Regions from separate parts of the Lelliottia sp. RD5 genome, predicted to be linked through region 1. Evidence: predicted binding sites of a transcription regulator. Region 1 holds the regulator's gene; the other holds the start of a gene.

What was found. The regulator LexA, encoded in region 1, represses DNA repair genes until DNA is damaged. The targets are predictions, from matches to a motif close to TNCTGTATGTACATACAGNA.
Region 2: a site for LexA is predicted at 6,325-6,344, ahead of uvrB (excinuclease ABC subunit UvrB). Genes of this name have one in related genera too.

The regions. Positions count from the first base shown of each region.
Region 1 covers NZ_JBVYHQ010000005.1:33,043-48,098, forward strand. Annotated here, with positions in the region: gene ubiA (4-hydroxybenzoate octaprenyltransferase) at 1-712, shown strand, start outside; gene plsB (glycerol-3-phosphate 1-O-acyltransferase PlsB) at 779-3,199, opposite strand; gene AC0LWE_RS15845 (diacylglycerol kinase) at 3,354-3,722, shown strand; gene lexA (transcriptional repressor LexA) at 3,832-4,440, shown strand; gene dinF (MATE family efflux transporter DinF) at 4,507-5,826, shown strand; gene AC0LWE_RS15860 (CsbD family protein) at 5,972-6,181, shown strand; gene zur (zinc uptake transcriptional repressor Zur) at 6,266-6,781, opposite strand; gene AC0LWE_RS15870 (cupin domain-containing protein) at 6,898-7,386, shown strand; gene AC0LWE_RS15875 (conjugal transfer protein TraF) at 7,605-8,864, shown strand; gene dusA (tRNA dihydrouridine(20/20a) synthase DusA) at 8,946-9,941, shown strand; gene pspG (envelope stress response protein PspG) at 10,079-10,321, shown strand; gene AC0LWE_RS15890 (quinone oxidoreductase) at 10,634-11,617, opposite strand; gene dnaB (replicative DNA helicase) at 11,680-13,092, shown strand; gene alr (alanine racemase) at 13,237-14,316, shown strand; gene tyrB (amino acid aminotransferase) at 14,458-15,056, shown strand, end outside.
Region 2 covers NZ_JBVYHQ010000001.1:1,388,542-1,403,597, forward strand. Annotated here, with positions in the region: gene moaE (molybdopterin synthase catalytic subunit MoaE) at 7-459, opposite strand; gene moaD (molybdopterin synthase sulfur carrier subunit) at 462-707, opposite strand; gene moaC (cyclic pyranopterin monophosphate synthase MoaC) at 700-1,185, opposite strand; gene moaB (molybdenum cofactor biosynthesis protein B) at 1,188-1,700, opposite strand; gene moaA (GTP 3',8-cyclase MoaA) at 1,722-2,711, opposite strand; molybdenum cofactor riboswitch at 2,699-2,833, opposite strand; gene yvcK (uridine diphosphate-N-acetylglucosamine-binding protein YvcK) at 3,057-3,965, shown strand; gene uvrB (excinuclease ABC subunit UvrB) at 4,228-6,249, opposite strand; gene AC0LWE_RS06980 (ABC transporter ATP-binding protein) at 6,999-7,718, shown strand; gene bioD (dethiobiotin synthase) at 7,681-8,382, opposite strand; gene bioC (malonyl-ACP O-methyltransferase BioC) at 8,375-9,130, opposite strand; gene bioF (8-amino-7-oxononanoate synthase) at 9,117-10,271, opposite strand; gene bioB (biotin synthase BioB) at 10,268-11,308, opposite strand; gene bioA (adenosylmethionine--8-amino-7-oxononanoate transaminase) at 11,395-12,684, shown strand; gene hutH (histidine ammonia-lyase) at 12,733-14,253, opposite strand; gene hutU (urocanate hydratase) at 14,253-15,056, opposite strand, start outside.

The DNA of each region.
Region 1 (15,056 bases):
GGCGGGCGTCTGGCTGATGCGCGCTGCGGGCTGTGTAGTGAATGATTATGCCGATCGCAAGTTTGACGGACACGTTAAACGCACGGCCAATCGCCCACTGCCCAGCGGTCAGGTTTCAGAAAAAGAGGCACGGACGCTATTTGTGGTGCTGGTTGCACTCTCATTCCTGCTGGTGCTCACGCTTAATACCATGACGATTTTGCTCTCGGTGGCGGCGCTGGCGCTGGCATGGGTGTATCCGTTCATGAAACGCTATACCCATTTGCCGCAGGTGGTGCTTGGGGCAGCGTTTGGCTGGTCGATTCCAATGGCGTTTGCTGCCGTCAGTGAGTCCGTGCCGCTGAGCTGCTGGCTGATGTTTCTCGCCAATATCCTGTGGGCAGTGGCCTACGACACTCAGTACGCGATGGTTGACCGTGATGATGACCTGAAAATCGGCATCAAATCGACGGCGATTTTATTCGGCCGTCACGACAAGCTGATTATTGGAATATTGCAGGTCGCCGTGCTGGCGCTAATGGTCGTCATTGGTCGTCTGAACGGGCTGAACTGGGAGTTTTACTGGTCGGTTCTGGTGGCGGGATTGTTGTTTGCGTATCAGCAAAAGCTGATCGCAAAGCGCGATCGTGAAGCCTGCTTTAAAGCCTTCCTGAATAATAACTACGTTGGCCTGGTGCTGTTTTTAGGTCTGGCGATGAGTTACTGGTCTTAGAAGCAAAACGGCAACCATCAGGTTGCCGTTTTCGTCTCCGTACTAATGCGGATCGCACAAGCCGTTTTACTCGTCCTGCGTTGCGCTCTCAATCGTCAAACGCACATCGGACGTAATCAGTTCCGCCAGCATCTGGTAAACCTTCATGGTTTCGCCAGGCTCGGCATCTCCGGTATCGCTGATATAGCCTTCGTCACGCAGCGTCAGCACCAGTGAGCTAAACACCGCTTTATCGAAGAATTCAGGTGCGTTGATGCCATGCAGCACAGACAAACGCTGAGCCAGCGTGCGGCTCTCTTTTTCCAGCGTTCCACGGTTAATGGACGGGTTAGCGCTCAGCAGCCAGAAGGTGATGGCGTAGCGTTGCAGCGTCTCACGCGCGCCTGCGGCCAGCAGTTGAAGCGTGCGAGAACGTGACGGATTGATATGCAGCTCATCGCCTTTCACCGCGATCAGCCCCTGACGGAGCATCTCCTCGGTCAGTTTATCCAGCTCTGTTGCAAGCTCGTCTTTACTCCAGCGCAGGAACAACTCCGCTTTCAACATCGGGTAAAGCACTTCAACATGACGCAGTATCTCCTGACGGGAAATACGACGGTGCTGAGTGATGATGGCAGCCATCAACGACGGCAGCATCAGCATATGCGCGATATTGTTGCGATAGTACGTCATCAACACCGCCTGCTCGCGCGGCAGAATGATGATGTCACCAATCGTGTCCTTCTCGACCTCGAACTTGTTCATTTGCAGCGCATGGTCGATCAATTGCCCCGCCGTCACAGACGGTACAGTTGAGTCCGTTGAGTACGGAACATGGCGCATCATGTCGAGATAACAATCGAGCTGTTCGGTCAGCTGTTCGCGTGTCAGTGAGCGCTGACGAGAGGCCAGAAGCGCGGTACAGCACAGGTTCATGGCGTTAGCCGCGCCCGCGTTGTTAATACGCACCATCAAATCGGCAGCGATATTGTTCACTGTAGGCGTCAACCACGCCGGGCGAATGGCTTCGATCGGATCGATAGATTCTCGCCATTCCGGCACATGCTGGTTCAGATACGTCATCAGCGGCATCGGTTCGCCAAAGTTTACGTAGCCCTGACCGAGATTACGCAGCTTGCTCAGACCACGCAGCATCTGCGGTAAGCTCTCTTTTTCTTTTGTCGCGCCGCGTAGCTCTTTAGCGTACGTGCCCACTTCCATTACGTGTTCGTAACCAATGTAAATCGGTACCAGCGTAATCGGACGTGTGCCGCCGCGAAGCATGGCCTGAATGGTCATCGAGAGCGTCCCGGTTTTCGGGTCGAGCAGACGGCCGGTGCGGGAGCGACCCCCTTCAACAAAGTATTCGACGGAATAACCACGGCTGAACAGTTCGCCCAGATATTCGCGGAACACCGTTGAATAGAGCTTGTTGCCTTTAAAGGTACGACGAATAAAGAATGCGCCCAAACGACGGAAAATCGGACCTGCTGGCCAGAAATTCAGGTTGATCCCGGCAGCAATATGCGGCGGAACCAGCCCCTGATGATAGAGCACGTAGGAGAGCAGCAGATAATCCATGTGGCTGCGGTGGCAGGGCACGTAGACAATCTCATGACCGTCGTGGGCCAACTGGCGCACACGCTCGGCGTTATGAACGTTAATCCCCTGGTACAGACGGTTCCAGGTGAAGCTCAGAATACGGTCAGACAGTCGGATCATCTCGTAGGAGAAGTTCGCTGCAATCTCTTCCATCAGTGCGATAGCGTTTTGCTGCGCTTTCTCATGAGAGATTTTCTTGCTTCGCGCTTCGTCTTCAACCGCGCGGGCAATCGCTTTGGACGCCAGCAGTTTGTTGAACAGATCCTGACGCGCGGGCAATCGTGGCCCCACAGCCGCTAAACGCTGACGGGCGAAGTGCATACGCGCAACGCGTGCCAGTTTTTGGGCAATAATTTTATCGGTACCGTGCTCATCAGCCATGCGTCGTAACGACACAGACGGCGAGAAACGAACAAAACTATCGCGACCCAACCATGACACGGCAAAGAATTTTTGCACGCCGTTAAGCATGCGCAATGGCGGATTCTCGTCGCCTTTTTGACGCCCTGGACGACGACCAAACATGATCGACACTGGCACCATCTGGACGTCCAGATCGGGGTTACTGCGGTGCAGATCAAGATAGTCGTGGAACAGTTTGATCGACTCTTCTTTCGGCGTGTAATAGGTAAACACGCGCGGCCCGCCGTGGATAAACACATAGCGAGGAAGGAGAGTGCCGTCGATCTCCAGGGGTTCCAAAGGATCCGGTAAATCGTGCGCCAGACATTGGGCGCGCAGCGTCAGTAAGTCTGCCTTCGAGTTATAAGGCAAAACGTACATAATAGGGCGCGAGGTATCGAGCCCTAATTCCAGCGCAGGTTCCGCCGGGATAGACTTACTTTTTACCAGTACGCTTAATGGTAAATTAAGTAATTTGTAGTAAATTCGTGGCCAGCCGGACATAAACGATGTAAAGCCTCTGGTTAATAATGCAATTGCGGCGCAAGGATAACAGAAAGCGCGCAAGATTTCTGTTGTTACCCGTCATACTTCAGGCTGCTGCGAAACCCGCTGCAGCCCTTGTTACTGACGTCAAATCTAATAAAAGGTTCTTTTAATGGCCAATAATACCACTGGGTTTACCCGAATCATCAAAGCAGCCGGATATTCATGGAAAGGTTTCCGCGCAGCATGGATAAATGAAGCCGCCTTCCGGCAAGAAGGCGTTGCCGCCATTATTGCCGTGATTATTGCGTGCTTCCTTGATGTCGATGCTATCACCCGCGTACTTCTCATCAGCTCCGTGCTTTTGGTGATGATAGTGGAGATTCTCAACAGCGCTATCGAAGCCGTTGTTGACCGTATTGGTTCTGATTTCCACGAGCTTTCTGGTCGTGCGAAAGACATGGGCTCTGCCGCTGTACTGCTGGCGATTATCATCGCTGTCATTACCTGGGTCACTCTCCTTTGGTCACATTTTCGATAAGCTTTCAGGAATCGAATAAGTCTCTGGTTTTTTGTGCAGTTTTTGATTCCAAATTCGCCTTTGACTGTATATACTCACAGCATAACTGTATATACACCCAGGGGGCGGAATGAAAGCGTTAACGGCCAGACAGCAAGAGGTGTTTGATCTCATCAGGGATCACATCAGCCAGACGGGAATGCCACCCACGCGTGCGGAAATCGCTCAGCGCCTGGGCTTCCGTTCACCAAACGCCGCTGAAGAGCATCTTAAAGCGCTGGCACGTAAAGGTGTGCTTGAGATTGTTTCAGGCGCGTCACGCGGTATCCGCTTACTGGTGGAAGAAGAAACGGGCATCCCTCTTATCGGTCGCGTTGCGGCGGGTGAGCCGTTGCTGGCACAGCAGCACATTGAAGGCCACTATCAGGTCGATCCGGGTATGTTCAAGCCGAGCGCAGATTTCTTACTGCGTGTTAGCGGTATGTCCATGAAGGATATTGGTATTCTGGACGGCGATCTGTTGGCTGTTCATAAAACTCAGGATGTGCGTAACGGACAGGTCGTGGTTGCGCGTATTGACGACGAAGTGACGGTTAAGCGCCTGAAAAAACAGGGCAACACTGTGCAACTTCTGCCTGAAAACAGCGAGTTTTCTCCAATTGTGGTGGATCTGCGCGAGCAAACCTTCTCTATTGAAGGACTGGCGGTTGGCGTTATCCGCAACGGTGAATGGCTGTAATTTCTCTCTGACAGGCTGCGCCATCCGCGCAGCCTGGCTGTCTTATCTCGCTTCCGGTAATTTCCTATGTCTCTGCTGACAACTTCAGACAAGGCATTATGGCGTCTTGCGCTGCCAATGATTTTTTCCAATATCACCGTTCCTTTGCTTGGACTGGTGGATACGGCCGTCATTGGACATCTGGATTCTCCTGTTTATTTAGGTGGCATCGCGATTGGCGCGATGGCGACCAGCTTCCTCTTTATGCTGCTCCTGTTTTTGCGCATGAGCACAACCGGACTGACAGCCCAGGCTTTTGGCGCGAAAGATCCCGTTCGCCTTGGGCGGGCGCTGGTTCAGCCGCTGATCCTGGCATTAGGTGCCGGGCTGCTGATTGTCGTATTGCGTGCGCCTCTCATCGATCTGGCGCTGCATATCGTCGGCGGCAGCGAGGCGGTGCTGGCACAGGCGCGCCGTTTTCTGGAAATTCGCTGGCTCAGCGCCCCTGCATCGCTCGCTAACCTCGTGCTGCTTGGCTGGTTGCTCGGCGTGCAATATGTCCGTGCCCCGTTCATTTTGCTGGTGGTGGGGAATATCCTGAATATCGTTCTCGATCTGTGGCTGGTGATGGGTTTGCATATGAATGTGCAGGGTGCCGCACTGGCAACCGTCATCGCGGAATATGCCACGTTCCTTATCGGCTTATGGATGGTGAAACGCGTGCTGGTGATGCGTGGCGTCACACTCGCGCTGCTGAAAAATGCATGGCGGGGCAATATGCGCAAGCTGCTGGCGCTGAACCGCGACATCATGTTGCGCTCTTTATTGCTCCAGCTATGCTTCGGTGCGATGACCGTATTGGGCGCGCGTCTTGGGCCTGAGATCGTTGCGGTCAACGCGGTGCTAATGACGCTGCTGACATTTACCGCCTACGCGCTGGATGGTTTTGCCTATGCCGTTGAAGCGCACTCCGGTCAGGCTTTCGGTGCGCGACAGGCCGGGAAATTACAGGAGGTCTGGCGAGCCGCCTGCCGTCAGTCCGGGCTGGTCGCGCTGGTGTTTGCGCTAATTTACGCTCTTTTTGGCGGGCATATCGTCGCGCTACTGACGTCATTACCTGAACTACGTGAGCTGGCACGGCACTACATTTTCTGGCAAGTGGTGCTACCGGTGGCGGGTGTCTGGTGCTATTTGCTGGATGGCATGTTTATTGGCGCAACACGGGGTGCAGAAATGCGCAATAGCATGGCGGTAGCCGCGGCGGGTTTCGGTTTGACGTTGCTCACCGTTCCCTATTTGGGAAACCAGGGTTTGTGGCTGGCACTCGCTGTCTTTCTTGCTCTGCGAGGCCTCTCGCTGTGGGTTATCTGGCGACGTCACTGGCGCGAAAACAGCTGGTTCTCGTAGCGGCTTCTTTTGTCCAGATGGTTAAAGATTCTGAATATCGAAACGACTGCCGAATCCTTGTCTACAATTATTATCACGTCCAGCAGGAAATGAACGTAACGGACGATACAAATTTACGTGATAACCGAACGATGAGGACATGATTATGAATAAAGACGAAATCGGCGGTAACTGGAAGCAGTTTAAAGGTAAAGCGAAAGAGCAGTGGGGTAAGCTGACTGACGATGATATGACCATCATTGAAGGTAAGCGTGACCAGCTGGTCGGTAAAATTCAGGAACGTTACGGTTACCAGAAAGATCAGGCCGAGAAAGAGGTCGGTGATTGGGAAAAACGTCACGATTATCGCTGGTAGGCAATTCCGTAGCGAAAGGTTCTACCCGAAAGTACAAGGACGTACTATCCCTGAGGGCGGCTTAATGGCCGCCCGCTTTGCATTTTAGCGCGGCTTCTTTTTCACATGAATAGAGTGATCGTGCTGACACGCGTCCTGATGGCTACACGCTTCTACTTCCACACAGGCTGAACACAGGCCATGTGCTTCAATCACATTATGACGTAGCGCAAAGCCCATTTTTGCCGCCAGCGTATGCATAATGTCTTCAACCCCTTCCGCCGCTTTTTCCTTCACTGCACTACATCGATCGCAGATGAACATCGCAGAGGTGTGCGTCGGCTGATCGAACAAATGGCAAAGCACATAGCTATTTGTTGATTCCACTTTATGCACAAAGCCCTGTTCCAACAGGAAATCAAGCGCCCGGTAAACCGTAGGCGGTTTAGCCTGCGGCTCGTTAACACGCAGCAGATCAAGCAAATCGTAGGCGCTGATCGCGTTTTGTTGCAGGCTCATCAAACGCAAAACTTCAAGGCGCTGCGGGGTCAGGCGCACATTGCGTTGCGCACAGAGCTTTTCAGCTTGCACGAGCAGCTCCTGCGTTGTGGTCTTATCCATTTGCACCTCGAATAGTAGTCGGCCGGAAAACCCTCACTTTATCATGTTCTGTCAAAAACGCCGAGATCCCACGCGGTGTGCTATACCTGACGCAACGCAACATGGGGAGATAAACAATGAAAAGACCTGACTGCATTCAACACTGGCGTGACGTCGAGGGGGCTGACGATTCAACGTACCCGGACAGTGACGAACGCTTTGCGATTGGTGCGCCGTTGGCGCGCAAACTGGGGCTGGGGCGTCTTGGGATCCATCATGAGCGTTTACCGCCGGGGCGTCGCACGTCCTATCCGCATGCAGAAAGTGACGAGGAAGAGTTTATCCATGTTATTGAGGGCCATCCGGAAGCGTGGATCAACGGTTATCTGTGGAAGCTGGAGCCAGGGGATAGCGTCGGTTTCCCTGCCGGGACGGGCGTGTGTCACACCTTTATCAACAACACCGACGAGGATGTACGGCTGCTGGTGGTAGGGGAAGCGAACAAAAAACACAATCGTATCTATTACCCGTTAAATCCTATGTATGCCGCCACACGCGAAGACCGCTGGGTCGACCATCCCCCGCAGTTTTTTGGGCCCCACGACGGAAAACCTGGGCGAAAATAATATCCTCTTCTATAAATATTGAGGGCCGTCACAAATACAATAGGCCAGTTGGGTGATTTAACTTAAGGAAATAGCAGGTCTTTTGGTTCCTATTCACAGCAATAGTTCGCTCCCGTATGGGCGTAAATAGCGGGGGTTGTTTAATAACACTATAAGACGGGCATACTGTGAAAAAAACTTTTAAATTTTCAGTGGTTAGCATCGCTGTGTCTCTGCTGATGGCAAATCAGGCGGGAGCAGCCAATACCTGGACGGAAGCGCGTAGCGACGCAATGGGTGGTACGGGCGTGGCGGCGGGCAATTATGGCAGCGGGGTATTAATCAACCCAGCGCTGTTGGCTAAAGCCAAACCGGATGATGACATTACCGTCATTTTACCGTCCGTTGGCGCCAGAATTACGGATAAAGATAATCTTCAGGATCAAATCGACGACATCAGTGACAAAGTCGACCACTACAGCGATGTCGTGGACAGCCTGACGGCAGCAGAGATCATCGCTAACCCATTAGGGTCTGTTAATCAGTTCCAGGGTGCGGCAAAAGATCTCGCTGATGAACTCAGTAGTCTGAAAGGCAAAACGGCGCGTGCAAATGCGGGCGCGGGTATTGCGGTCAGTATTCCTAATAACGTGCTCTCGGTGGCCTTCGTGGCGAAAGGCAACGCGCACGCTCGCGTAAGCTCTTCTATCGATCAGCAAGATATTGATTATCTGCGCAGCATCCAGAACAGCAAAATTGTCGCGGGTGGCGTTGCGCTTGACGCCGCATTAAACGGCACCGATCAAATTACCAAAAACCTCAACTCCACGGCATCAGGCCGAGCAGCCATTGTCTCTGACTACGGTGTTGCGGTTGCCCGCCAGTTTGATATTGCGGATATCCCGGTGTCCGTGGGTATCACACCAAAACTGCAGAAAACCTGGCTCTACAACTACACCACCTCCATTTACGACTACGACAGTAACGACTGGAACAGCAGCCGTTACCGTACGGATGATACCGGCTTTAACGTGGACGCCGGCGTGACCGCTGATTTTGGTGAAAACTGGACGGTAGGCTTGAGCGGGCAGAACCTGATGTCTCGTGATATTGATACCAAAGACATCCGTATCCGTAATGGTCGTACGGGCGATGTGGTGAACTATAGAGATACTTACCAGATTCGTCCGTTGGTGACCGCAGGCGTGGCGTGGCACACCGATCTGCTGACCTTAACGGCTGACGGCGACCTCACCGAAACCAAAGGCTTCAAAAGTGAAGAAAACTCACAGTATGTCGGCGTAGGTGCGGAAGTCACCCCGCTGAGCTGGCTGGCAGTGCGTGCCGGTTATCGTGCGGATGTGAAGGGGAACGATAGCAACGTGTTCACCGGCGGTGTCGGCTTTGCACCGTTCAACACCGTCCATGTGGATCTGATGGGCCTGTATGGCGAAGACGAAACCAGGGGCGCGGGTGCGCAGTTAAGCGTGACGTTCTAAGGCGATCCGGAGGCCATGCGCCTCCGGTTTTCTTTGTGCTATAGTAGCGCCCCTTTTCCAGCAGATGCCTAAAACTTCGCCATGTCGTCAGAATTAAAGTCCACTTTCCCTGCACACCGTTTCTCCATCGCGCCGATGCTCGACTGGACGGACAGACATTGTCGCTACTTCCTGCGCCAGCTGTCTCGCCACACGCTGCTGTACACCGAAATGGTCACTACCGGAGCGATCATTCACGGTAAGGGCGACTATCTGGCCTATAGCGAAGAAGAGCATCCGGTGGCGCTGCAGCTTGGCGGCAGCGATCCGGCCGCACTGGCAGAATGCGCAAAGCTTGCTGAAGCGCGTGGCTACGACGAAATTAACCTCAATGTGGGGTGTCCGTCCGATCGCGTGCAGAACGGCATGTTTGGCGCCTGTCTGATGGGCAACGCACAGCTGGTGGCTGACGGCATTAAAGCGATGCGCGACGTGGTGTCGATTCCTGTTACCGTCAAAACGCGTATTGGCATCGACGATCAGGACAGCTACGAATTCCTGTGTGATTTTATTGATACCGTCGCCGGGAAAGGCGAGTGTGAGACGTTTATCATCCACGCCCGCAAAGCCTGGCTGTCGGGCCTTAGCCCGAAAGAGAACCGCGAGATCCCACCGCTGGATTACCCGCGCGTGTATCAACTCAAGCGTGATTTTCCGCATCTGACGATGTCGATCAACGGCGGCATCAAATCTCTCGAAGAGGCCAAAACGCATTTGCAGCATATGGATGGCGTGATGGTCGGGCGCGAGGCGTACCAAAATCCGGGCATTCTGGCGACGGTCGACCGCGAAATCTTCGGCGTTGACGGTGCGGATAGCGATCCGGTTGCCGTAGTCCGCGCGATGTATCCGTACATCGAACGAGAGCTGAGCAATGGCACCTATCTGGGACACGTAACCCGCCATATGCTTGGGCTTTTCCAGGGTATTCCGGGCGCGCGCCAGTGGCGTCGTTACCTGAGTGAAAATGCGCATAAAGCGGGCGCAGATATTGAAGTGCTGGAACACGCTCTGCGCCTGGTCGCCGACAAACGATAATTTTCACTAAAAGATCGTCAAATTCACCACGCCCTGCACAGTGTTGCGGAGCGTTTTTGTTTCTAAATCAGTAATTTAAATTTGGCACGATTCTTGTAATAGCTTTGGCATCGTTGTGGGATATTCGGGAGAGCGCCATGCTGGAACTACTTTTTGTGATCGGATTTTTTGTCATGCTGATGGTAACGGGCATTTCATTGCTCGGGATTATTGCCGCGCTGGTTGTCGCAACGGCGCTGATGTTCGTCGGCGGGTTGTTTGCGCTGATGATCAAACTGTTGCCGTGGTTACTGCTGGCGATTGCGGTTGTGTGGGTCATAAGGGCAGTGAAAACGCCAAAAGTCCCAAATTATCAGCGCAATAACCGCTTTCGTTACTAAGGTATTGAGGCGTTCGTCACATACCTGTAACTTTTCCGGCAGCATGGCTTAGAACAGAATAGGATTTACTTATCAAATCTGTCACTATTGTTGCCGTTAAAGAATTCATCGAGCTGTACCCTACATACAGCCGAACTAAAAAAAGAAAGGGCTTCCTACGGGAAGCCCAATTTCTTTTTCCCCCGTCATAATTCAAGCTGCAGATGCGTTGGCTGCTTTCATTCACCCAAGTCACTTACTTGCGTAAGCTCCCGGGGATTCATTCATTTGCCGCGTTTCTGCAACACGAATTATTTAGGGGAAACGAGCACATTAGGGGATCAGCAAACTCGAACCCTCTGTCGCGCGACTCTCCAACACCTCATGCGCGCGCTGCGCCTCGCTTAGCGGATATTTCTGCGCATCAGACACATCCACTTTAATGACGCCGCTGGCGATCAACGAGAACAATTCGTTGCTGGCTTCGGTCAACTCATCACGCGTAGTGATATATCCCTGAAGGGAAGGGCGAGTCACATACAGCGAGCCTTTCTGGTTCAATATGCCCAGATTGACGCCCGTCACCGCGCCGGAGGAGTTACCAAAACTGACCATCAGTCCTCGGCGTTGCAAGCAATCCAGCGAGGCTTCCCAGGTGTCTTTCCCCACGGAGTCATACACCACGCGCAGTTTTTTACCACCGGTTATCTCTTTCACTCGCTCTGCAATGCTCTCTTCGCGATAGTTGATCACCTGCCATGCGCCAGCCTGTTTTGCACGGTGCGCCTTTTGCGCACTGCCGACGGTGCCGATCAGTTTTGCGCCCAGCGCCTTCGCCCACTGACAGGCGATTAACCCTACGCCGCCTGCGGCAGCATGAAACAGGAACTGCTCATCCGGTTTAATTTCATAGGTTTTACGCAGCAGGTAAAAGACCGTTAGCCCTTTCAGAAATGATGCCGCGGCTTGCTCAAATGAGATGGCATTGGGCAGCACTGCGGCTTTATCCGCGAGGACGTTGTGAATGGAGCTGTAAGCACCCAGCGCCGACTGCGCATACACCACGCGGTCGCCTTCTTTAATATGCTTAACGGCGCTTCCGACTTTGACCACCACGCCCGCCGCTTCGGTTCCCAAACCGCTCGGCATGGACGGAGGTGGATACAGGCCGCCGCGAATATAGGTGTCGATGTAGTTGATGCCAATCGCTTTATTTTCTACCTGGACTTCGTTCTCACCCGGCGCGGCCGGAGTGAACTCCACCGCTTTGAGTACTTCGGGGCCACCATGCTTGTGAAATTCAATGCGCGTTGCCATGATTCCTCCAGAAAATGTGGTAATCTTTCGACCCATTCTTTATCTCGGTAACTCCATTCACTATGGCAGGAAATAAACCCTTCAACAAACAGACTGAACCCCGTGACCGCGACCTCCAGGTTGCCGGGCTAAAGGTCCCGCCGCACTCGATTGAAGCGGAACAGTCGGTGTTGGGCGGTTTAATGCTGGACAACGAACGCTGGGACGATGTCGCCGAGCGCGTCGTGTCTGACGATTTCTATACCCGTCCGCACCGCCATATTTTCACCGAAATGGCGCGTCTGCAGGAGTCGGGCAGCCCGATTGACCTGATCACGCTCGCGGAATCGCTTGAGCGTCAGGGACAACTGGATAGCGTCGGTGGATTTGCCTACCTCGCAGAATTATCGAAAAACACGCCAAGCGCAGCGAATATCAGCGCCTATGCTGACATCGTGCGCGAACGCGCGGTTGTGCGTGAAATGATCGCCGTAGCAAACGAAATCGCCGAAGCCGGTTTTGACCCGCAGGGCCGCACCAGTGAAGATCTGCTGGATCTCGCGGAATCTCGCGTTTTCAAAATTGCCGAAAGCCGAGCGAATAAAGATGAAGGCCCGCGAAATATCGCCGACGTGCTTGATTCTACGGTTGCCCGTATCGAAGCGTTATTCCAGCAGCCGCACGATGGCGTCACGGGCGTGAATACCGGTTATGACGACCTGAATAAAAAAACCGCCGGTTTGCAGCCGTCGGATCTGATTATCGTCGCGGCGCGTCCGTCGATGGGTAAAACGACATTTGCAATGAACATCGTCGAAAATGCGGCGATGTTGCAGGATAAACCAGTGCTTATCTTCAGTCTGGAGATGCCTTCAGATCAGATCATGATGCGTACCCTGGCGTCGCTGTCGCGCGTCGATCAGACCCGTATTCGTACCGGCCAGCTTGATGATGAGGACTGGGCGCGCATTTCTGGCACCATGGGCATCCTGCTGGAAAAACGGAATATCTATATCGATGACTCTTCCGGCCTGACCCCGTCCGAAGTGCGTTCGCGTGCGCGTCGTATTGCCCGTGAGCACGGCGGCATTGGTCTAATCATGATCGACTACCTGCAGCTGATGCGCGTTCCGTCGCTGTCGGATAACCGTACGCTGGAAATTGCCGAAATATCGCGCTCGCTCAAGGCGTTAGCGAAAGAACTCCAGGTTCCCGTTGTTGCACTTTCTCAGCTTAACCGCTCTCTGGAACAACGCGCTGATAAGCGCCCGGTTAACTCAGACCTGCGTGAATCGGGCTCCATCGAGCAGGATGCCGACTTGATCATGTTCATCTATCGTGACGAGGTTTATCACGAAAACAGCGACATGAAGGGCATCGCAGAAATCATTATTGGTAAGCAGCGTAACGGCCCGATCGGTACGGTACGTCTGACCTTTAACGGACAATGGTCGCGCTTCGATAATTATGCGGGACCACAATACGACGACGAATAATTCCTCATCATCCTTCGCGCCACAGCGGCGTTGGCTTCACCCCGGTCGCTTAATTATCTAAGCTCCCGGGATTTACGGCCTTGCCGCCTTGCTGTGACGCAAATGATTTAGAGGAATACTTTTTCTTTACGGCAAGGAATTCAAATGCAAGCGGCAACTGTAGTCATTAACCGCCGCGCTCTGCGACACAACCTGCAACGTCTGCGTGAACTGGCGCCCGCCAGTAAACTCGTTGCAGTCGTGAAAGCGAACGCTTACGGACACGGTCTTCTTGAGACCGCGCGAACGCTCCCTGATGCCGATGCCTTTGGCGTCGCCCGTCTCGAAGAAGCCTTACGCTTACGCGCAGGCGGTATTACGCAACCTATTCTGTTGTTGGAGGGTTTCTTTGAAGCCACCGATCTGACGACGATTGCCGATCAGCATCTGCACACCGCGATTCATAATGAAGAACAGCTGCTGGCGTTAGAAACGGCTGAACTGAGCGAACCGGTTACTGTGTGGATGAAGCTCGATACAGGCATGCATCGCCTGGGCGTGCGTCCGGAACAAGCCGAGGCGTTTTACCAGCGGTTAAGTCAGTGCAAAAATGTGCACCAGCCGGTGAATATCGTCAGCCATTTTGCCCGCGCCGACGAGCCGGAATGTGGTGCAACGGAGCAGCAGCTCGATATTTTTAATACCTTTTGCGAAGGCAAGCCGGGCATGCGTTCCATCGCGGCCTCTGGCGGCATCTTGCTGTGGCCGCAATCGCACTTTGACTGGGCACGACCAGGCATCATTCTTTACGGCGTTTCACCGCTGGAAAACAGACCCTGGGGCCCCGATTTTGGTCTGCAGCCGGTGATGTCTTTGGTGTCGAACCTGATCGCCGTGCGCGAGCACAAAGCGGGTGAACCGGTTGGTTACGGTGGCACGTGGGTGAGCGAGAATGATACGCGCCTGGGCGTTGTGGCGATGGGTTATGGCGACGGTTATCCGCGCGCGGCACCTTCGGGAACGCCCGTGCTGGTGAATGGCCGTGAAGTGAAAATTGTCGGCCGTGTCGCCATGGACATGATTTGCGTCGATCTGGGGCCTGACGCTGATGATAAAGCGGGTGATGCAGTCGTGTTGTGGGGCGAAGGTCTCCCCGTTGAGCGCATTGCTGAAATTACGAAAGTGAGTGCTTACGAACTTATTACGCGTTTGACCTCACGCGTGGCAATGAAATACGTCGACTAACGCCTTCTTTGTCTTTTGATGAGGCATTTGGGGTGCAGGCAAACAGGCCGCACCCCAACTTCATTAACATCCTCTCGACCTTCTTTCACTTCCGGTTTATTGTTGAAATCCCTGCCTCTTAGATATCCGGAGAACCATCGCGTGTTCCAGAAAGTTGACGCCTACGCCGGCGACCCCATCCTCTCCTTAATGGAGCGTTTTAAAGAAGATCCGCGCAGCGACAAAGTAAACCTGAGCATCGGTCTGTATTACAACGAAGACGGCATTATTCCTCAGTTGAAAGCCGTCTCCGAAGCCGAAGCGCGTATGAATTCAGTGCCGCACGGTGCGTCGCTCTATTTGCCGATGGAAGGGCTGAACACCTATCGCAATACCATCGCGCCGCTGCTTTTTGGAGCCGATCATGTCGTGTTGCAGAAAAAGCGTGTGGCGACTATTCAAACGCTGGGCGGTTCTGGTGCGCTGAAGGTGGGTGCAGACTTTTTGAAAAAATACTTCCCGGATTCGGGTGTATGGGTGAGCGACCCAACGTGGGAAAACCACGTCGCCATCTTTGAAGGCGCGGGTTTTGTGGTGAATACCTATCCGTGGTTCGACAATGAAACCAACGGCGTGCGCGTTAATGCGCTTCTGGAAAAGCTCAATACGCTGCCGGAACGCAGCATTGTCCTGCTGCATCCGTGCTGCCATAACCCGACCGGCGCTGACCTGACCAACGATCAGTGGGATGCGGTGATTGA
Region 2 (15,056 bases), on a different contig from region 1:
CGTCGGTTACCAGCGGCTGGCAGCGTCTTTATCGCTGTCGCGTGACTCGACCCAGCGCTCGCCTTCCGGCGTGGCCTCGCGCTTCCAGAAGGGTGCCCGCGTTTTGAGATAATCCATGATAAATTCTCCCGCTTCAAACGCGCTGCTGCGGTGAGAACTGGTGACGCCAACAAAGACAATTTCTTCACCCGGCCACATTTCCCCGATGCGGTGAATCACCGTGATACGTCCCAACGCCCAGCGAGTGCGCGCCTCTTGCACGATATCGGCCAGCGATTTTTCGGTCATTCCCGGATAGTGCTCAAGCGTTAGCGCTTTGACGCTGTCGCCCAAATTATGGTTGCGGACTTTCCCGGTAAAAGTGACGACCGCGCCGTCTTCATCGCGCTCTGCAAGCCACGTGTATTCCGTTCCGACGCTAAACCGCGCGGGGCTGACAATGATTCGCGTGTCACTCATCGTTAACCTCCCGTTACTGGCGGGAAAAACGCCACTTCATCACCCGCATTAACAGGATGGCTGAAATCCACCAGCGTCTGATTGACGGCGGCCAATAATTTGCCCTCTTCCAGCGCCAGCGCCCAGCGGTCGCTTTGCGCCGCCAGATGGGCGCGCAGCGCGTCGACGGTCTCGAAAGAGGCGTCAACGGTGAGACTGTCCGTATTCACCAGCTCGCGAACCTGCGCGAAAAACAGAACCTTAATCATGACAGTCAGCCTTAAAATCGCCGGATTTGCCGCCGCTTTTCGCCAGCAGTCGAACCGGACCAATCACCATATCTTTCTGCACCGCTTTGCACATGTCGTAAATGGTGAGTGCCGCCACGGAAGCCGCCGTTAAGGCTTCCATTTCTACGCCGGTTTTACCGGTCAGGCGGCATAACGATTCGATACGCACGCGGCTGTGTTCTGGCTCCGCCAGCAGGTTTACTTCGACCTTGCTTAGCATCAGCGGATGGCACAGCGGGATGAGATCCCATGTGCGTTTCGCCGCCTGAATCCCGGCGATACGTGCGGTAGCAAACACGTCACCTTTGTGGTGGCTGCCGTCGATAATCATGGCCAGCGTTTCAGGCAGCATAGTGACAAAGGCTTCGGCACGCGCTTCGCGCACCGTTTCGGCTTTGGCAGAGACATCCACCATATGGGCTTCGCCTGCGGCGTTAATATGGGTGAGTTGCGACATAATTATTTCTTTAAATGTGGATGAAAATTACAGGGACGTGTGCGGACATCAAGCTGCGGGGCAATGATATTTTCCCATGCGGTACGGCAGGCTTTGGTGGAGCCTGGCATGGCAAAAATCAGCGTTTTGTTCGCCATCCCCGCCACCGCCCGTGATTGCAGCGTCGAGGTGCCAATCTCTTCAAACGACAGCATGCGGAACACTTCGCCAAACCCTTCAACCTCCCGGTCAAACAGCGGCAACAGCGCTTCCGGTGCCTGATCGCCTGCGGTCAAACCCGTTCCACCGTTAATCAACACGACCTGCACGTCGTCGCTGGCGATCCACTGTGAAACCTGCGCGCGAATGGCGTAGCGGTTCTCTTTGACGATGGCCTTATCGACGATATGGTGTCCCACCTCATGCGCCGCGTCACGCAGCCAGTGGCCAGACGTATCGTCCTCTTCGCCACGGCGTTCTGAAATCGTAAGAATAGCAATACGCGTCGGGATAAACTCTGCGCTGACCTGACTCATTTCTGATTCCTTTTAAGCCAATTACCCGCCGATGTAGGACAGGTTCTGTGTGATTCCGGTGTCGCCCTGATGCAGGAAGTGGGTCTGCTTTTTGTGCGTCAACGCTGCTGCGATCCGCGCTTCAAGGGCGTTCTGCTGTGCATCGTCCTCCAGCAAGTCACGGAGATCGACGCCGCCGTCGCCAAACAGGCACAGGTGCAACTTGCCAATCGATGAGACGCGCAGGCGGTTACAGCTGGCGCAGAAGTCTTTTTCATAGGGCATGATAAGCCCGATTTCCCCTTCGTAATCCGGGTGACAAAAGACCTGAGCCGGGCCGTCACTGCGGCTTCGAATCTGATGGATCCAGCCGCGTCTCAACAGCGCATCGCGCAATACCATCCCGGAAATATGATGGCGGCGGAACAGGTCACTGCCCTCGCCTGTCTCCATCAGCTCAATAAAACGCAGCTGAATGCGGCGCGGTTTGATCCACGCCAGGAAGGTGTCCAGTTGGTGGTGATTCACATCGCGCATCAGCACGGTGTTGACTTTGACTTTATCGAATCCGGCTTCAAACGCCGCGTCGATGCCGTCCATCACCTGCTGGAATTTATCCTGCCCGGTAATGGCGTGAAACTGGCGTGCATCAAGGCTATCGACGCTGACGTTAATTGCCGTTAATCCGGCTTCGCGCCAGTTTGCGACGTCGCGTGCCATACGATAGCCATTGGTCGTGACGGCAATTTGACGGATGCTGTCGTTTTCACGAATAGCGGCAATAATGTCAGGAAAGTCACGACGAAGTGAGGGCTCTCCGCCCGTCAGGCGCACTTTTTCCGTGCCGAGTTCAGAGAATGCGCGCGTGACGCGCCGCACTTCGGCCACGGAGAGAAATCCGTTATTGGTGACGCTGCCGGGTTTATAACCGTTCGGCAGGCAATAGGTGCAACGAAAGTTGCACACATCGGTAATCGACAGACGTAAATAGAAAAACTTACGCGCGAAAGCATCAGTGAGTTGTGAAGCCATGTACACCTTTCCAGATACGGGAGGCACAGTCATTTCTTTCTGTACCCTGGTGGCGAAACCGCCACGGCCAGGGCGCCATATCATGTGACACAGGCGCCAGGGCTAGAGTGTATGTTTTCATCAGCGAAAACGTGGGTTATGCCGATAGTAGCGCGGAAATGGCACTTCCGCCATTTTGCTTTCGCTGTATAATTATATATATAGCGTCATTATCGTGCACTTTCACTACAGGATACGTAAAACGCAACGTTTCACATTGATATACGTCATTTTGACGAGCGTAGGGCATCGTCTTTTAGGGGTAGTTAGGTTACTGTTACGCGATCATCAGGATAAGGAATTTGTATGCGCAATCGCACTTTTGCGGATCTTGACCGTGTCGTTGCTCTCGGCGGAGGGCACGGGCTGGGACGCGTTATGTCATCGTTATCGTCGCTGGGTTCCCGGCTGACCGGTATTGTGACAACCACGGATAACGGCGGTTCAACGGGACGTATTCGTCGTGCAGAAGGCGGCATCGCCTGGGGCGACATGCGCAACTGTCTTAATCAATTAATTACCGAGCAAAGCGTCGCTTCGGCGATGTTTGAATATCGTTTTAGCGGCAACGGTGAACTTTCGGGACATAACCTCGGAAATCTGATGTTAAAGGCGCTGGATCACCTGAGCGTAAGGCCTCTCGAAGCCATCAATTTGATCAGAAATCTGCTGAAAGTCGACGCATTCCTTATCCCAATGTCAGAACAACCCGTCGATTTGATGGCGATTGATATGGATGGCCATGAAGTTTACGGCGAGGTGAATATCGATCAACTTGTGGTGCCGCCAAAAGAGCTGATGACCTATCCCAATGTTCCTGCCACGCGTGAAGCGATCGAGGCCATTGCGGAGGCCGATCTGATCCTGATTGGCCCTGGCAGCTTTTACACCAGTCTGATGCCGCTTTTGCTGGTAAAAGAGCTGGCACAAGCGCTGCGCAGAACCCCTGCGCCCATGGTGTATATCGGCAATCTGGGGCGCGAGCTGAGCCCTGCCGCCGCCAGCCTGTCACTGGCAGATAAACTGCACCTGATGGAACAATATGTCGGGAAGAAGATCATCGACGGTGTCGTCGTAGGGCCCGGCGTGGATATTTCAGGTATGGAAGGCCGCGTCGTAGTGCAGGAGCCGCTGGAAGCGAGCGATATTAAGTATCGCCACGATCGCCATCTACTGCGCCTGGCGCTGGAAAAAGCGATTCAGGAATTAGGTTAGAGAGAACCATCTTGCAAATCATCAATTTGCGGGGAATTCTTAGCCCAAAGAAACAGTAAAAATCCGCCTTCATAGAAGGCGGCATTGATTGCGCCCTAAAAGGGCGTACCCAAACCCTTAAAAAGAAGTCTCTACCAGTCCTGTTGGATTTAAATCCGAAGATAATAAGGCAGAGCCAAAACCTGTTGATGACCACGCCCGCAGGACGTGGTTTTCAGTTGGCAATAAAAATGGCAGCCACGCGCTGCCATTTTGCTTTGAGCTACGACGCCGCGATAAACAGTTCCCGCAGTTGATGAAGCTGATCGCGGATTTGCGCGGCTTCTTCGAACTCCAGGTTTTGTGCGTGCTGCATCATCTGCCCTTCCAGTTCGTGAATTTTCTGCTGCAGCGCTTTTGGCGTCAGCACCAGTTCAACCGGATCGGCCTCAACCGGAGAGCGCGATTTGCCGCGGCCTTTGGCTTTGGTTTTCGCCAGCCCCTGACCGAGCGCTAGTATATCCACCACTTTCTTGTTCAAGCCCTGCGGCACAATGCCGTTATCCAGATTGTACTGATGCTGCTTCTCGCGTCGACGTTCGGTTTCGCTAATCGCTTTCGCCATCGACGCCGTAATTTTATCGCCGTACAAAATGGCTTTACCGTTGATGTTACGCGCCGCACGGCCAATGGTCTGAATAAGCGAGCGCTCGGAGCGCAGGAAGCCCTCTTTATCGGCATCCAGAATCGCCACCAGCGATACCTCTGGCATATCCAGGCCTTCTCGTAACAAGTTAATCCCGACCAGCACGTCAAATTCGCCAAGGCGCAAATCGCGAATGATCTCCATACGTTCGACGGTGTCGATATCCGAGTGCAGATAACGCACGCGCTCGCCGTGCTCTTCAAGATACTCGGTCAGATCTTCCGCCATACGCTTGGTGAGCGTGGTGACCAGCACGCGTTCGTTGATCGTCGCGCGCGCACGGATTTCTGAAAGCAGATCGTCCACCTGAGTGCCCACAGGACGCACTTCGATAATGGGATCCAGCAGGCCGGTCGGGCGCACCACCTGATCCACCACATCCTCGCCAGATTTTTCCAGCTCGTAGTTGCCGGGCGTCGCAGAGACATAGATGGTCTGCGGGGCCAGCGCTTCGAACTCTTCGAACTTCATTGGACGGTTATCCAGCGCCGACGGCAGACGGAAGCCATATTCCACCAGCGTCTCTTTACGCGCGCGGTCGCCACGGTACATACCACCGATTTGCGGAATGGTTACGTGGGATTCGTCCACCACCAGCAGTCCATCGGCAGGCAGATAATCAAACAGCGTCGGCGGCGCTTCACCGGGACCACGGCCCGAAAGGTAGCGTGAGTAGTTTTCGATACCCGAGCAGTAGCCCAGCTCGTTCATCATCTCCAGATCGAACTGCGTACGCTGGCTCAAACGCTGCTCTTCGAGCAGTTTGTTATTTTCCAGCAGCACTTTTCGTCGCTCGGCCAGTTCGACTTTGATGTCTTCCATCGCCTGGACAATGCGCTCGCGCGGGGTGACGTAGTGCGTTTTGGGGTAGACGGTGAAGCGCTGAATCACTGAATCAACATGGCCGGTCAGCGGATCAAAAAGCGACAGCCGCTCGACTTCTTCATCAAAAAGCTCAACGCGTAACGCCAGATCGTCGGATTCCGCCGGGAAGATATCGATCACTTCGCCCCGCACCCGGAATGTCCCGCGCTGGAACGCCTGATCGTTACGGGCATATTGCAGCTCGGCCAGACGTCGCAAAATGGCGCGCTGATCGATGATCATCCCGTTGGTGAGGTGCAACATCATTTTCAGATACAGATCGGGATCGCCCAGACCGTAAATAGCGGACACAGAGGCCACCACAATGACGTCTCGACGCTCAAGCAAGGCCTTGGTCGCCGACAGACGCATCTGTTCGATATGCTCGTTCACAGACGCGTCTTTCTCGATAAAGGTATCTGAGCTCGGGACGTAGGCTTCGGGTTGATAATAATCGTAGTAGGAGACGAAATATTCCACGGCGTTATCCGGGAAGAACTCTTTCATCTCACCATAAAGCTGTGCCGCCAGCGTTTTGTTAGGTGCCAGCACCATCGTGGGGCGCTGCAAATCGGCAATCACGTTGGCGACGGTAAATGTTTTACCCGACCCGGTTACGCCCAACAGCGTTTGATGTGCAAGCCCATCTTCCAGCCCCTCTTTCAGACGACGGATCGCCTCCGGCTGATCGCCAGAAGGACGGAAGGCAGAATTCAATTTGAACATTTTACTCATGGGCAACAACCTGATGACGATAAAAGCGGCAGGTGAGTAATTTTACTCGTGACTGGCAAATTTGCCAGTAAAAAATACTGGATGTAATTCCAGTAGCATGTAACGATATTTGGTACTGCATCCGGTGAATCAGCGAAAAAGTGGTCAATATCCAGACTACGGCACGATAAAATACTAGCCTGAAGGGCTTATCCCCAAAACATTTCCATTTTTAACATTTGTCAAGCTGGGTAAGGGCAGATTAATGGCCGCAGATGACACTTTCATTACGGTGATTGCTTTTGTCTAACACATTAATTAATAGAAGATATTTCTTAAAGCCGCGTTTCGCATCAATTCATCCGCAGGCCGCGTATTCTCTCGCTTACCTGAAGTTTTCTAACCCTAATGCACATGGTTATCCACAGGAATAGTGGATAACTGCTTCCAGCCCACGTAGACAGCCACTCCGCAAAGTCCCGGTTTTTCCCAAAAGCCGGTCCGTAAAAAATATTTATAGCTCTTTTTCGATGATTAACAGTTGAGCAGATCATATACGGCTGGTGAGATCTTACTCACATTTCCTCGATCCTCGCTGCACCACGACTCAGCGTCGTTAGCACTGAAGGTGTGCAATTCCGCGCCTGTGCATCACATTAGCAGTGACATAATCCGAAAAAAACACCTTATTCGATTCACTTTACGTATATGGCAAGGGTTTTGCAGAATCATTATGACATCTCGCCCACGCGTTTTTTACGGAGTGAATTATGCTGAGTCTGCGCGCAATAAATCAGTTTTACGGGAGCGAACACACGCTGTGGAACATTGATCTCGATTTGCCGCCAGGAATGTGTACAGGCGTGGTCGGGCTGCCCGGCATGGGGAAAACGACCCTGATCAACTGCATCACCGGGCAACTTCCGGTGGAGAGCGGCTCCATTATCTGGCATGAAGCGGGTGCGCCACCGCAGGACTTGTTGGGCGCTGCACGTGACAGCGAATTACCGGGGATCGGGTATGTCACGCAGGATCGACGGATATTTTCGCAGCTCACGGTTGAAGAAAATTTGCATGTCGCGATGCGCGCGCAGGGGAAATCCGACGCGACGGCCAGCAGCGAAATGTACGATCTGTTGCCGCAGCTGTGGCCGCTGCGACAGGCCCGTGCGATGGGATTATCTCCGGATGACAAATATCAGCTGGCGCTGGCAAATGCGCTGGTCAGCCGCCCTCGCCTGCTGATTCTGGACGAACCGATGCACGGTGCCAGCCCGACGTTTACCCACAGGCTGGGATTGCTTCTGGCGCGTTTAAATCGAGATTTGGGCATGACGGTTTTACTGGCGGAACAGCAGCTGTCGTTTATCCGCCGTGTGGCCGACCGTTTTTGCATGCTGTACCGCGGACGTAACGTGGCACAAGGCCACGTTAATGAGCTCAATGACGAACTTATTGCCCACTGGATGACGCTGGATGCAAGGCGCTGAGATCGAGATAGTGTCCGGTTTCCGCATTTTCTGCCCCGCCGGCAAGCCACGGGATTTCGCCGAGAAAGGGCGCATGAATCCGGTGTTTAAGCGTCGCCAGATACTCATGATGACGTTTTCCAGGCGCAACCACATCGTTGGCTATCCAGCCTGCGAGACGCAGGCCTGACTGTTTTACCGCTAATGCGGTGAGCATCGCATGGTTAATACAGCCCAGTTTGATACCAACGACCAGAATAACCGGCAATTGTTCGCCCGCCACCCAGTCGGCAAAAGTCAGGTCATCACTGAGCGGGGTAAACCAGCCACCCGCGCCTTCAACCAGTACCCATTCAGCCTGCTCCTCCAGCGCCCGAAGGCCCGCAGAGAGCACAGAAAAAGAGATTGGGCGCTGCTCATCATGGCTCACAATGTGTGGCGAGGTCGGTTCCGCAAAGGTGTAAGGATTCACCGCCTGATATGACAGCGCCACGCTGCTGTTTCGTTGCAGCGCTAACGCGTCGGTGTTGCGCAGCCCTTCTGCCGTCATCTCGCTGCCAGAGGCGACCGGTTTATATCCGACGGTTTTGAATCCCTGTAAACGCGCGGCTTGCAATAATGCACTGCTGGCCACGGTTTTCCCCACTTCGGTGTCGGTTCCGGTGACAAAATAGCGTTCAATCACGTTCGATAATTCCATGGAAAAGTTGATAAGAGAGCGGGAATTCACCCCGCTGCTGCGGCCAGGCTAACTCCAGCCGCTGGAGCTCGCCACGCGTCAGCGGTTTGCGCCCGCGCCCGTCATGCAAATGCGTGGCGCCAATGCCCTTCAGGGAACGCATGGCGCTGAGGGCATCCACAAACGTCAGCGTCACCGTCTGCGTGGTCGCGCGATATCGCCAGCCCCGCATGGCGGAAATCACCTCTGCCTCAGGCAAAAACCGGTTGGCATGAGGCCGTTCATCCACGGCCTGCCACGCCTGATTAAGTTCCGGCAGCGAGTGTGCCAGCAGCGTGGTAAAGGCCAGCGTACCGCCAGGACGCGTGACCCGATACAGCTCCCGCAGCGCTTGCGAGAGACTGGCGCACCATTGCACGGCCAGGTGGCTCCAGACCAGGTCAAACTGCGCGTCAGGCAAGGCCATGGATTCAATATCCCCCACCCGATAATCGTCCGCCGCCTGCTGATAGCGGGCCTGTTCGATCATCTGCGGCGAGAGGTCGAGTGCCGTGACGTGACAGCCTCTTTCCCGCCAGACGCGGCTGTTTGCCCCCGGTCCGCAACCGGCATCCAGCACCGCATTAAAGCGTTTATCACCGAGAAACGCGTACAGCCCCTGCGCGCTCTGGCGCTGGAGTTCATCGTGTTGCGAATAGCACCGCGCCGCCCGGCCAAAGGCGGACGCGATGGCCTGCTTATTAACCTGCGGCATACAGCGCCTCCAGCACGTTATCGATGTCCTGCGTCTGGTGCGCGGCCGTCAGCGTCAGACGCAGCCGCGCGGTTCCCGCCGGTACGGTTGGCGGACGAATCGCCGTCACCCACAGATTCCGCGCACGCAGCTGTTCCGCCAGCGCCAGCGCACGACTGTTTTCCCCCACGATCAGAGGCTGAATCGCGCTGTGTGAATCGGTTGTCTGATACGGCAACTCTCGTGCGCCTGCGCGAAAACGCTGAATGAGCGCCGCCAGCGTTTGCCGCCGCTGCTCACCGTCATCGCTTCGAATGACCTTCAACGCGGCCTGAAGCGCCACAGCCTGTGCAGGCGGCATGCTGGTGCTGTAGATCAGATGTCGTGCGAACTGCAGCAGATAATCCGCAACGGAATCGCTGCACAGCACCACCGCACCGCTTACGCCAAAGCCTTTGCCGAAAGTCACGACCAGGATCTCCGGCTGGACGTTTTGGCTGAATGCGCTGCCGCGCCCTTCGTCCCCCAGCACGCCAATTCCGTGGGCATCATCGACCAACATCCAGGCGTTATGCCGCTGAGCGGTTGCCTGCACATCGCATAACGGCGCGCTGTCGCCATCCATGCTAAATACCCCTTCCGTCACCACCAGCTGTTGCCCGTCGCAGGGCTTTTCCAGCAGCGTACTGAGCTGGGAAGCGTCGTTGTGCGCAAAGCGGCGCAATTGAGCGGGGCTGAGATGTGCCGCTTCCAGCAGCGATGCGTGGCTCAAACGATCGGCAACTATCCGATCGTCTTTTTCCATCAGGGCGCTAATCAGCGCCTGATTTGCGGCGAATCCCGAGATAAACAGCAGCGCGCGGGAATAGCCGAGCCAGTCGGCGAGCGACGCCTCCAGGGCATGATGCGCCGTGGTGTAGCCGCTGACGTGACCGGAGCCGCCGCTGCCGACGCCGTACTGCTCAGCCCCCTCTTGCCAGGCGCGAACGATCGCCGGGTGCTGGCTCAGGCCAAGGTAATCATTGCTGGAGAAATTGCAGAACTGACGCTGTTCGCGGATGAGAAAGCGGCCTGCGCCGCCCTCCACGACCGTACGCACGCGAAAAGCCTCTGCCGCCCGGCGTTTCTCCAGCGCAGTTGTGATGCGCTGCTGCCAGGTCATACGGTGGCCGCGTTGTAATACTGTTCGGTATCGGCGTTGAAAAGCTGCTGCTCAAGACGTTGCTGCTGTTCGTTATCGCCCGCCAGCACGTCCGTTTGGGTCGGGTTCAGCCCCAGCTTGCGGAACAACTGAACGTCTTTGTCCTCTTCCGGGTTGGGCGTCGTTAACAGTTTGCAGCCGTAGAAAATAGAGTTCGCGCCCGCCATAAAGCACATCGCCTGGGTCTGCTCGCTCATCTGCTCGCGACCCGCTGAGAGGCGCACGAAAGAGGTTGGCATCATGATGCGCGCCACGGCGATGGTGCGAATAAAATCGAACGCGTCCACGTCGTCGTTATCGGCCATCGGCGTGCCTTTGACTTTCACCAGCATGTTGATCGGCACGCTTTCCGGTGGCGTCGGTAAATTGGCCAGCTGTAACAGCAGACCGGCGCGATCGTTCACGGTTTCGCCCAGGCCAACAATACCGCCAGAACAGACTTTGATCCCCGCATCGCGCACCTTTTCCAGCGTATCCAGGCGCTCCTGATAGGTACGCGTGGTAATAATATTGCCGTAGAATTCCGGTGAGGTATCGAGGTTGTGATTGTAGTAATCCAGCCCTGCCGCCGACAGGCGCTGCGCCTGGCTGTCATTGAGCGTGCCAAGCGTCATACACGCCTCTAGCCCCATCTCTTTAACGCCCTGAACCATTTGTTCCAGATATGGCATATCGCGATCGTGCGGGTTTTTCCACGCTGCACCCATGCAGAAACGGGTCGAGCCGGCATTTTTGGCCTTGCGTGCCGAGTCCAGCACCTGCTCCACTTCCATCAGACGCTCGGCTTCCAGCCCGGTTTTGTAGCGCGCGCTTTGCGGGCAATATTTGCAATCTTCCGGGCACGCCCCGGTTTTGATCGACAGCAGCGTGCTGACCTGGACATGGCGCGGGTCGAAGTGCTGACGGTGGATCTGCTGCGCTTCAAACATCAGTTCCAGGAAAGGTTTATTAAATAATTCGGTGACCTGCGACATTGTCCAGCGAGTGTGGTGAGCCATTGGGCTTCTCCAAAGGGTTTTGTTAATTATCGGTTCAGCGTATAATCGTAAACCTAAATTAATACAAAATGGTTTACAAGTCGATTATGTTACAAGACGATCTCGCCTTCGATCAACGCCATATCTGGCACCCTTACACGTCAATGAGTCAGCCTTTGCCCGTTTATCCGGTGGCGTCTGCGCACGGCTGCGAGCTGCATCTCACGACGGGCGAAACGCTGATCGACGGGATGTCATCGTGGTGGGCGACCATTCATGGCTACAACCACCCGCGCCTGAACGCGGCAATGAAAATGCAAATCGACCAGATGTCACATGTAATGTTTGGCGGAATCACTCACCCGCCAGCGATTACTCTGTGCCGTCGTCTGGTGGCGATGACACCGGAAAATCTGGAATGCGTTTTCCTTGCCGATTCGGGTTCGGTCGCGGTCGAAGTGGCGATGAAAATGGCGCTGCAGTACTGGCATGCGAAGGGCGAACCGCGCCAGCGGTTTCTGACGTTCCGCAACGGCTATCACGGTGATATGTTTGGCGCGATGTCGGTCTGCGATCCGGACAATTCGATGCACAGCTTGTGGAAGGGATATCTCCCGGAAAACCTGTTTGCGCCCGCCCCGCAAAGTCGTTTTGACGGTGAATGGGATGAGGCCGATATGGTTGGGTTTGCGCGAATAATGGCGGCGCATCGCCAGGATATCGCCGCCGTGATTCTGGAGCCCATCGTTCAGGGCGCAGGCGGCATGCGGATGTATCACCCTGAGTGGCTACGACGCATCCGCAAGATGTGCGACCGCGAAGGCATCCTGCTGATTGCCGATGAGATCGCTACCGGATTTGGTCGCACCGGCAAGCTGTTCGCCTGTGAACATGCGGGCATCGCGCCGGATATTTTGTGTCTCGGTAAAGCGCTGACGGGCGGGACAATGACCCTTTCTGCGACGATCACCACGCGTCATGTTGCCGAAACCATCAGCGACGGTGAAGCGGGCTGCTTTATGCACGGTCCCACGTTTATGGGGAATCCGCTTGCGTGCGCGGCGGCCAGCGAAAGCCTGGCGATCCTTGAAAGCGGGGAGTGGCAGGCGCAAGTTGCGGCTATCGAAGCGCAGCTCAAACGGGAACTGACGAAGGCAAAAGCGTCTGAATGTGTGGCGGACGTGCGCGTTCTGGGCGCGATTGGCGTGGTGGAAACCCGCTATCCGGTGAACATGGCCGCGTTGCAGCGTTTCTTCGTCGATCAGGGGGTGTGGGTGCGTCCGTTCGGCAAACTGATTTATCTGATGCCGCCGTACCTCATCACCGCAGAGCAGTTGCAAAAACTGACTGACGCCGTGGTCGACGCGGTGAATTTTCCCGATCACTTTGTGATGTAATCAGGACGTAAAATGACGCCCGGCCAGACAAGTCTGCCGGGCGTTTTTTTATAACACGGCCGGCAACAGCGCCACCAGACGTCCCTCATCCAGCAGTTCCATCGCCTTTTCGATGTCCGGCGCGAAGAAACGGTCATCGTCGTAGTGTGAAACGGCCTCGCGCAGCATCTGGCGCGCCTGCTCCAGCAAGGGGCTGGATTTTAGCCCTTCGCGCAAATCAATACCCTGAACCGCCGCGAGCCACTCTACCGCCAGCACGCCCCGCGTATTCGACGCCATTTCCCACAGGCGACGCCCTGCGGCCGGTGCCATAGAGACGTGATCTTCCTGATTCGCCGAGGTCGGCAGACTGTCGACGCTGTGCGGATGCGACAGGGCTTTATTTTCGCTCGCCAGCGCCGCCGCCGTGACTTGGGCAATCATAAACCCGGAGTTGACGCCGCCGTTACGCACCAGGAACGGCGGCAGCTGCGACATGTGTTTATCCATCATTAACGCGATACGGCGCTCGGATAATGCGCCGATTTCGGCAATCGCCAGTGCCAGATTATCCGCCGCCATCGCCACCGGCTCAGCGTGGAAATTGCCGCCGGAAACCACTTCATTTTGCTCAGCAAACACCAGCGGGTTATCGGAGACCGCGTTGGACTCAATAAGTAAAACCTCTGCGGCATGGCGCAACTGGGTTAAACACGCGCCCATCACCTGCGGCTGACAGCGCAGCGAATACGGGTCCTGCACTTTGTCGCAGTTATGATGAGAATCAGCGATTTCACTGGTATCCGTCAGCACATGGCGATACATCGCCGCCGCGTCAATTTGTCCGCGCTGGCCGCGCACCGCATGAATACGCGCATCAAACGGACTCCGTGAGCCGAGCACCGCTTCGGTCGTTAAGGCGCCGCACACCACCGCCGACGCGAACAGATCTTCGGCTTCGAATAATCCACGCAGCGCAAACGCGGTTGACGCCTGGGTACCGTTCAGCAGCGCCAGGCCCTCTTTCGCGGCGAGGGTAATCGGCTCCAGTCCTGCCTTTTTCAGTGCGTCTTTGGCGGGCAGCCATTCGCCCTGCCAGCGGGCTTTGCCCTCGCCGAGCAACAGCAACGACATATGGGCCAGCGGGGCCAAATCGCCCGACGCGCCAACGGAACCTTTCGACGGGATCCACGGATACACCTGAGCATTCACCAGCGCAATCAGCGCCTGAATCACGCTCAGCCGGATGCCGGAAAAACCGCGCGCCAGACTGTTGATTTTCAGCACCATCATCAGGCGCACCATGCCGTCGTCCAGTGGAGCACCTACGCCTGCGGCATGCGACAGCACCAGCGAGCGCTGGAGATTTTCCAGGTCGTGCGTGGCAATGCGCGTCTGCGCCAGCAGGCCAAAACCGGTGTTAATGCCGTAAGCCGTCCGGTCTTCCGCCACGATCGCTTCGACGCAGGCCACGCTTTGGTTGATGGCTTCATGCGCTTTTTCATCCAGTGCCAGCGGGGTCGGGTGACGCCAGACGCTGCGCAGCTGTTTCAGCGTCAGCGCGCCAGGAGTAAGGGTTAACGCGTTCATCAGTGCTTTCCTTGTGTGGCGGCAATCATCGGCAGATTCAGTCCCTGCTCTTTGGCGCAGTCAATCGCGATGTCGTAACCCGCATCAGCATGGCGCATCACGCCTGTCGCCGGGTCGTTATGTAATACGCGAGCAATGCGCGCCGCAGCTTCGTCGGTGCCGTCGCAGACAATCACCATTCCCGCATGCTGAGAAAAGCCCATCCCCACGCCGCCGCCGTGGTGCAATGACACCCAGGTCGCCCCGCTGGCGGTGTTCAGCAGCGCGTTGAGCAACGGCCAGTCGGAGACCGCGTCGGAGCCGTCCTGCATCGCTTCGGTTTCGCGGTTTGGGCTGGCTACGGAACCTGAATCCAGATGGTCGCGGCCAATCACAATCGGCGCAGACACTTCACCGCTGCGCACCATTTCGTTAAACGCCAGGCCGAGCTTTTGTCGCCACTCCAGCCCCACCCAGCAGATACGCGCCGGTAAGCCCTGGAAGTTGATGCGCTCGCGGGCCATATCCAGCCAGTGATGCAGATGCGCGTCGTCGGCAACGATCTCTTTGACTTTGGCGTCGGTTTTATAGATATCTTCCGGGTCGCCGGAGAGCGCGACCCAGCGGAACGGGCCGATACCGCGGCAGAACAGCGGGCGAATATAGGCGGGGACGAAACCGGGGAAATCGAAGGCGTTTTCAACACCCATCTCTTTGGCCATCTGGCGGATATTGTTCCCGTAGTCGAAGGTCGGGACGCCCATCTCGCTAAACGCCAGCATCGCGCGAACGTGTTCAGCCATCGATTGTTTGGCGGCCAGAAC